One region of the Chryseobacterium sp. KMC2 genome, then DNA from elsewhere that is predicted to be linked to it. Evidence: riboswitches for the same ligand, from Rfam matches in the RefSeq annotation. Region 1 holds a riboswitch; the other holds the start of a gene.
The links. A riboswitch is a leader RNA that binds a small molecule or an ion and turns the genes downstream of it on or off. The one in region 1 is predicted to bind cobalamin.

Region 1 (4,490 bases):
ACCAATATGAAGAGGAGAAGACAGAAGTTTATTTTTCTCATAAGGTGAAGTTTAAAGTAATTTTAAAATTTCTTCCCGGCATGGGATAGTTTCTGACCACATCATAATATTGATTGAAAATATTATTCATTTCAAGACTCAGTTTAAACTGATGTCCTGAGTAGTCGAATTTTTTCTGAACGGATAAATCATGGGTATACCAGGGCTGAACAAAATTGTACTGAATATTATCCTGCTGCCCGTCATAGCGTTCCCCAACATAGATCACACTGTAATTGAAATTCCAGTCACGGTAATCCGCCATCAGCGTAAAAGACCCACTGTGCCAAGGGGTATAAGGGATCTGTTTTTTATAAAAAGTATCCCCCGGGCTTATATCATCTCCGGGATTACTGATATCTTTTGCACTTTGATAGGTATAAGAAAGCAACGGTTTAATTTTTACTTTGCCCCACATCATTTCAGCCTGGACATTTACATCTGTACCTATGATGTCAACCAACCCAAGGTTCATCATCATCCAGCGGAACATATTTCCTGTGGGTGCTGCAACAATTTTATCTTTTACCCGGTTGTAATAACCATCTACCTTGGCATAAAAAGCTTTAAAGACAGGATGATTATATTTCTTCTGATAGGTAAACCCTAAATCATACTGCGTCGTAAACTCCGGTTTCAGAAAAGTACTTCCAATATTCGTATAATAAAGATCATTGAAGGTGGGAAGTCTGAAAATCTTTTTATAGAAAGCTCTAAAAGTAAGCTCCGGAACAATAGCCGGCTGGTAGCTCATAAAAATAGCAGGAGTCCATTCACTTCTGTCCTCAGGTCTTTTATTTCGTTCCACTTCTTCAAAAGTAAAAGTACCTAACAGACTTCCTAAAACTTTAAACCTGTTCCATTGATAGGTCGTAGCCAAAGCTACCAATGTGGTATACCGGGTAGGATAAGAAAACTGATACAGATCTGCATCCAGATTATTGTATTGGAAATCTCCACTCAAGCTAATGTCCCAATGGGAATTCACTGTATATAAATTGGAAGATGAAATATACAGTTCCCTTTGAATGTAGGTATTATCTGAATATTTAACCAACTGAGACTGTACCGTATCAAGAAAACGGGTATAATCATAAGCAAATTTTGCTTTAAGCTGAGTTTCGAATTTAGGGAAAAGCTTTTTCCTCAGGTTGGCCTGTACAAAATAATTCTCATCAAACATTCTTGCCCCTCGCCCGTCAAAACGGCTATTCACAACAGGAGCAGGAACACCCCGATTGGAAATATAGCCATATCCGCGGATATTCCAGCTTCCATTATTTAAAGTACCATTCAAAGAGGTTTCAAAACGTTTGGCTTTAATATCAGAGTCTCTTCTTTTAGCTATTGTATCATAGGCAGGCTCTCCGTTAGGGTATTTTTTTACATACCGGTATCTGTAAATACCATCACTTTGCAGAAATTCAGCACTAAAACTTGCAGAAATTCTTGGTGATAGTTTCTGTTCTAAACGGAAAGAAGGATTGAATAAATCAATTGATGCACTTTTTGCCCTCAAAACAAGATTTGTTTTTCGTGTTCCGGTAAAAACAGGTGTTTTAGGCTGCAAATAAATAGAACCTGATGATCCGAAATCCCTGGCGGGCTGAAATATCTCACTTTTCTGACCGTTGTACAATGATATTTCTTCCAGATCATCCAAAGAATATCTCCCCAGATCCACAAGACCGTTCTGAGCATTTCCCAATTGAATGCCATCATAAAAAACCCCTACGTGCTGGCTTCCCATACTTCGGATATTAATGGTCTTGAGCCCCCCTATTCCGCCGTAGTCCTTGATCTGAACACCGGAAAAATACCGTAAGGCATCTGCCACAGAGTGGCTGTTCAGTCTTTCAAGCTCTTCTCCCTGCAATACCTGAGCAGGAACGATTTCTTTAAAGTTCTTTTTGTAAATATTGACCGCCTTAATAGCTTCTTCCTTTAAGGTGTCTTTTTTCTTTGTTTGAGAAAACAAGAATTGTGATGTTAACACAAATATTGTGAAAACAACTTTATGAAGTTGAGATGTAGTCAGTTTTGCCACCATTAGCTCATTCAGGGATAATGATGACGCTAATGGATATTAGAAAGCAATGACAAAGCACAGCATGTACTGCACAGAATCATTGTAGTCCTAAAGCTTTATTCCACGAAAGCGTCAAACGTTTATTTATTCTGGCAGGTCTTCTGACTTACTCCATTTTTGAAATCCTTCCCATTAAAAAACAGTGGATATAATCTTCAAAAACTTTGGTACGGAGCTTACAGCAGCGGGTCTGTTCCGGATTCTCACCGGATTCCCTTTTAAGAGCTTTTTACGGCTCGCCAAATTTCGGCAAAGATATAAAATTCCGGTTAGATACAATACAACGCAGAATAAAATGATTATCAATACATAAACATGAAAAATCCCGTTATTTTCTAACGGGATCTTTGATGAACTTCAGTCATCAATTATGTTGAATTGTTTTGCTCTTATCTATACTTATTTTTTTGCAAATTCACGATCGCTCAGGGTTTTCATAAATAAGATAAGATTGGTCTTTTCCTGCTCTGAGAGAGGAATTTTATTTCCATTGTTTTTAAAGACCGGATCAAGATTATCGGCATCCAAAACACCTTTATCAAAATAATCAAGAACGGCTCTTAAAGTAGGAAACTGTCCAAAACTTCCATAAGGAGCTGTATATTCTACATTTCGTAATGAAGGCACCCGAAAGCTCATATAATCTCCCGGAAGACCTGTCACTCTTCCACGTCCGGCCTCATTGGGATTGGGATTCACAGGAAATCCGATATTTCTAAAGCTCTGATCGGTAAAAAGTTCTGTACTATGACAGCTTGCACATTTTTGCTGAAAGGTCTGATATCCCTGAGCTTCGTTTTCTGTAAAAACCTCTCCTTCATTTCTTTTTACTCTGTCGTATTTACTATTGGCAGAAATCAGTGTATACTCGTATTGTGCAATACTTTTATAAATTCTTTCCGCAGTAACGGTTTCATCTCCAAATGCCTTTCTGAATAAATCTCTATACATAAGATCAGTCTTTATTTTGCCAATCACCTCCAAAATAGAAGATCCCATTTCTTCATGAGTGATAATAGGAACCAGCGGTTGATTTTCCAGTTGAAGAATATTCCCGTCCCAATTATAAAAATTCAAGAACATCATGTTCTGAATAGCTGGTACATTCCGTAAGCCTAGTCTATTCTCAATACCTACCGCCTGAGCATTGTTATCGGCAAAAGCATTTCCCTGAATGTGACAGCTGGAACAGGATATGGAATTATCTGCACTGAGTCTTTTATCCTGAAATAACTTCTCCCCCAGCTCTACTCCATATTTTGTAGGCACATTAGATTTCACCGAATTATTTAGTTCCGGAAAGCCAAAAGGAATATTGAGTGATACTTGAGGATTATCATAAGAAACAGGCTCATAATTATCGTTATTACAAGATATTAACAATATAAAAATAGCTAAAATGCTTACTCCTTTTTTCATTACAACAGAGATGAATCTAGTTTTCAACACCAGTCACTGAAAACATTCCTGAAATATCACCGGATCCGTTTCCGCCAAGGTTATCCACAAATTTCACCATTTGATTGGCCGTATGGATATTCGGAGTGGCATTCCCATCCGATCCAGTTCCGGTAACCAGTACAATCGTGTTGATCTTACCTGTCAACAGTTTATCAAAATCTGCTTTAACAGTAATTTTAGGGGCTTTATGATCTACTATTGCATGGGTAGGCAGGTCTAGGCTAACATCTCTGTATGCATCTACTCCCTGGGTAAAATTCCCTTCAGATCCTTTGATGGTGCTTCCTGTATGGATAGACATCTGTTTATGATCTGTCCCGTAGAAACCTTCAATCTTTGTAAAACGATAACCGGCTCCCCATTCCCACATCATTTGGGTGTCATTAGAACCGGCAGTTGCATAGAATTTTGGAAACCTCATCTGATCCAGTACATTCAGTTCTCTTTTTACTCCTAATCCGAATTTGATCCTTTTATATTCCCCAGCCGGGATATTGCTCAGAATATAACGAAGCGTTTCCGGTTTTGACTGATCTATTACGGTAGCTCCCTGATCCAGGTCATTAATTTTGTAGGGAACTTCATTACCATCTGCCTTTATCAGACGAATATTACTTATTACATATTTTAATTCTGAGAAATGATGGACCTGACCTTCTGCAGAGATATTGGTGGTAGCTGTTCCAGAGACAGCATCTCCAAGCACAATGGTTGTATTTTTAAAAGTATTATTAAATTCAAGGGTTACATTATTGGCAACAGGATTATCATCACTATTCTGGCAGGAAATTATACCCAGTGAAAAAGCTGATAATAGTAAATATTGTTTTAAGTTTTGCATTGTAAAAATTTTAGTTGTTGTTGTTTTAATTAAAGTTTTATGATCCTTAAAAACTGAATT
Region 2 (4,490 bases), on a different contig from region 1:
AAAAGCATCCCTGGAGATGCTTTTTCATGATGATATTGGAACAAGCGATGATTATGCATAGGCTGCTGAAGCTTCTTTAGCAGCAGCTACCATTGCAATTAAAGCTTTTTCAGTTTCTTCCCAATGTCTTGTTTTCAGGCCACAGTCAGGATTTACCCATAACTGGCTGGCTGGAATTACATTTTGAGCTTTCCTTAAAAGCTCAATCATTTCTTCTTTAGAAGGAACCCTTGGAGAGTGGATGTCATAAACTCCGGGACCTATTTCGTTTGGATATTTAAAATCTGCAAAAGCATTTAAAAGTTCCATTTGAGATCTCGAACATTCTATCGTAATGACATCTGCATCCATATCGGCAATATTTTTAATAATATCATTAAATTCAGAATAGCACATATGGGTATGGATCTGGGTAGCATCTTCTACTCCACTTGCTGAGATTCTGAAGGCTTCTACAGCCCATTTCAGGTAGTTTTGCCATTCTGTTTTTCTCAATGGAAGACCTTCTCTGATGGCAGGCTCATCAATCTGGATAATCCGGATTCCTGCTTTTTCAAGATCCACTACTTCATCACGGATCGCCAAAGCAATCTGCTTACAAGTCTCGGCACGGGGCTGATCATCCCGTACAAAAGACCATTGTAATATGGTAACAGGACCGGTCAGCATTCCTTTTACCCATTTACTGGTTTGGGATTGCGCATATTGAGACCAGTATACAGTCATTGGATCAGGACGGGAAATATCTCCGAAAATAACGGGTGGTTTTACACAACGGCTTCCATAGCTCTGTACCCAGCCATTTTTAGTGAAAATAAATCCTTCAAGTTTTTCCCCGAAGTATTCTACCATGTCATTACGTTCAAATTCTCCGTGAACAAGGACATCAATTCCTATTTCTTCCTGCCAACGGATGGTTCTCTGAGTTTCCTCTTTCAATAAAGCATCGTATTGTTCTGCACTAAGATCTCCTTTCTTAAACTGGGCCCTCCAGCTTCTTACTTCAGTAGTTTGCGGGAATGAGCCTATAGTGGTGGTTGGGAATAGCGGAAGCTGTAATGATTCCTGCTGCTTTTCTTTACGGATTCTAAATGAATTCTTTCGCTGAGCATCTTCTTCAGTTACGGCAGCCACTCTTTGTTTCACTTTATCATTATGAATAAGAGAAGATGTTTTTCTGCTGGCAACAGCCTTTTTATTGTCTTCAAAATCTGCAAGGATACTTTCATCCTCAGTTCCTGAAGCAAGAGCTTTAAGACTTACGACTTCTTTCACTTTTTGTTTTGCAAAAGACAGCCAGTTTTTAATTTCAGGCTGAAGGGCCGTTTCAAAATCCAGATCACAAGGCGAATGAAGTAATGAACATGACGGAGCCACAAAAATTCTTTCTGTACCCAGTTTTTCAGTAGCTTTTTTAATGAAAGTCAAAGACTTTTCATAGTTGTTTTTCCAGATATTTCTTCCGTCTACCACTCCTAATGACAGGCTTAGGTTTTCAGGAATAGCATTTAAAATATCTTCCAGCTGCTCAGGATTTCTCACCAGGTCTATATGCAGAACGTCTGCAGGAAGTGACACAGCAAGAGATGCATTGTCTTTCAATCCGTCGAAATAGGTTGCGATGATGAATTTCAGTTTTGGAAACTGCTTTCTAAGTTCCTGATAAACGTACTGATAGGTTTCTTTGGCTTTCTCCGTTATATCTAAGGTTAAAAACGGTTCATCAAACTGAATCCATTGGGCACCCTGATCCTGAAGTTTTGTTATGATTTCGGTGTATACCGGAAGAAGATTTTTTGCAAGATCCAGTTTATCAAATCCTTCTTCCTTTTCTTTTCCTAAAAGAAGGTAAGAAACAAGCCCGATGAGTACCGGCTTGGCATTAATTCCAGCTTGTTTAGCTCCCGCAAACTCGTTGAATATTTTGTCGGAAGTCAGTTTAAACTGCTGATTTTTATAAAATTCTGGAACAATATAATGATAATTGGTATCAAACCATTTGGTCATTTCCATGGCCGTGATATCCAGTCCGTCTTTCTGGTATCCTCTTGCCATCGCAAAGTACAGATCCAGTTCTGAATTATTTTTTTTAAGGGCTACTTCATGATAACGTACCGGAATAGCTCCTACAATTAAGCTCATATCCAGTACCTGATCATAATAGGAAAAATCATTACATGGGATAAGGTCTATCCCTGCCTCCTTCTGAATATTCCAATTGTGATTGCAGATATTCCTTCCCGTAGTAAGAAGTTCTTCCAAAAGAATTTTACCTGACCAATATTGCTCGCAGGCTTTTTTGAGTTCTCTTTTGCTACCAATTCGCGGATAGCCTAGAATGTGCGTTTGCATTTTTTAAACTTTTAATTAAACTTATTTTTAAAAGCTCTTTGAATGCTTCGTAATGCTTTTGCCGGTATCTATTTTTGGGAAAATAATGACATACCTGATAATCCCGTTTTACTCTGAGAAAAACGTACTAAAAAATATATCATCTGTATGACCCAAAGCTTCAGACCGCGAAAGCATTGTCAATTGAGTAAAGGCAGGTCTCCTGACTTGTAACAGTTTCTGTCGTCCTTCCCGCTTTCAGGCAGTGGATCACAAGGACAGAAACCTTTGGTGTGTTACTTACAGTTGCGCGACAGCTCGTGATTTGCACACGATTCCCTATTAATTTACCTTACGTAAAACCTCTCCTGTTTGATGAAGTATTGTAAAGAACTATTCTTTATTAATTATACTGACTATCTGTATTGATAGAAGATTTTAATTTTGTGTAAAATTACACATACAGAATAAATGAACAAATATTGATTTGAAATAAAGAAAATATGTCTTTATAGTTCTATTTTAAAAGAATATAATTCTGTAACTTTGATAAAAATTAATACTAAAAAAGAATAATATCCTGTGGAACATCTCGATACCAAAGATATACAGCTGCTGAGACTACTTCAGAAAAATGCAAAACTTACCGTTAAAGAGCTTGCCAAAGAAGTTAACCTTTCTCCTTCTCCTGTTTTTGAAAGGGTGAAACGTCTGGAACAGGAAGGCTATGTGAAAAAATATGCTGCAGTTCTTGATCCTGATAAGCTTAACCGGGGTTTTACCGTTTTCTGCCAGATCAAACTGAAAATTCATGACCGTTCTGTAGGGTATGATTTCGTTAATGAAATTATGGATATAGAAGAAGTGGCAGAATGTTATAATATTTCGGGAGATTTTGATTTCCTGCTGAAAGTTCAGGTCCGGGATATGAAACATTATCAGGATTTTGTATTCAATACACTGGGATCTGTAGATTCTATCGGAAGCACACATAGTACATTTGTAATGGCAGAAGTGAAAAATACCCATGGACTAACGATCTGATACAAAAAGATGAGGATGTACAAAAATTTTCAGACATCCTCATCCTGACCAGATTAAAAAGGGCGGTCGAACTTTTCTATATTCGATCGTATTAATTTCCCTGGAAATCAGGGGTTCTTTTTTCTATAAATGCCCCTATGCCTTCGCTATGGTCCTGTGTGGTAAATAATGCTCCGAATAAAGCCGCTTCTTGTTTTAATCCTTCAGAGATATGAAGTTCAGATCCTGTATTTAAAGACTGTTTTGCTTTTGCAACAGCCACTGGACCTCTTGATGCAATGGTTTTAGCCAGCTTTAGAGCTTCATTCAGTAATTCTTCGGGTGCAAAAACATGGTTAACAAAACCGAAATCTTTGCAGGCTTCCGCGGAATAAAAGTCTCCTGAGAAAACCATTTCCCTGGCTTTATATAAGCCTATTGCTCTTGGAAGACGCTGGGTACCCCCAAAACATGGTAATAAGCCCAATGTAACTTCCGGTAACCCGAATTTCGCTTTTCCGCTTGCTAAAATAATATCGCAGGATAATGCCAGCTCACAACCACCGCCCAGGGCAAATCCATTTACGGCTGCAATCACTGCAAATGGCAGGTTTTCAACAGCATTAAATGCCGTCTGTGCCACCATTGAAAAGTCTTCTGCTTCTTTGGGACTCATCCCCTGCATGGCTTTGATATCAGCTCCTGCAACAAAAGCTTTATCCCCGGACCCGGTAATGATTAAGACTCTTATATTCCGGTCTGATTGTATTTGTTCCGTAAATGAAGTAAGTTCTTTTAAAACTGTTTCATTCAAAGCATTCAAAGCTTGTGGCCTGTTGATCGTTAGTGTTCCGATATGGCCTTCCTGGTGATATATTAATGTTTCAAAACTCATTGTTTTACGTTGAAATTTAAAGGTTAAATATTGGGAATGAAAATAGAGGGTGAATGGCTGTTTTAATTTTCAATATTCCCTTTTCCATTTAAAAATTGAAGAATACTGGAGAAATCTGTTTTCCCATGTCCTGTTTCACTCCAGATTCTGTATAAGTTCAGTGCGGTATTCCCTAATGGTGTAGAGGTTTTAGTTTCCAATCCAGCTTCTGCGGCAAGGCCTAAATCTTTAGCCATCAGAT

Region 2: it holds a riboswitch for cobalamin, as region 1 does, so the genes downstream of both, metE (5-methyltetrahydropteroyltriglutamate--homocysteine S-methyltransferase) here and JML65_RS04980 (TonB-dependent receptor plug domain-containing protein) in region 1, are expected to answer to the same signal.

What each region holds. Positions count from the first base shown of each region.
Region 1 is NZ_JAESIT010000003.1:201,549-206,038, reverse strand. It holds gene JML65_RS04985 (YncE family protein) at 1-41, opposite strand, end outside; gene JML65_RS04980 (TonB-dependent receptor plug domain-containing protein) at 38-2,017, opposite strand; cobalamin riboswitch at 2,202-2,387, opposite strand; gene JML65_RS04975 (cytochrome-c peroxidase) at 2,528-3,547, opposite strand; gene JML65_RS04970 (MbnP family protein) at 3,564-4,430, opposite strand; gene JML65_RS04965 (TonB-dependent receptor plug domain-containing protein) at 4,477-4,490, opposite strand, start outside.
Region 2 is NZ_JAESIT010000006.1:225,602-230,091, reverse strand. It holds gene metE (5-methyltetrahydropteroyltriglutamate--homocysteine S-methyltransferase) at 52-2,352, opposite strand; cobalamin riboswitch at 2,527-2,713, opposite strand; gene JML65_RS09400 (Lrp/AsnC family transcriptional regulator) at 2,914-3,375, shown strand; gene JML65_RS09395 (enoyl-CoA hydratase/isomerase family protein) at 3,467-4,249, opposite strand; gene mmsB (3-hydroxyisobutyrate dehydrogenase) at 4,312-4,490, opposite strand, start outside.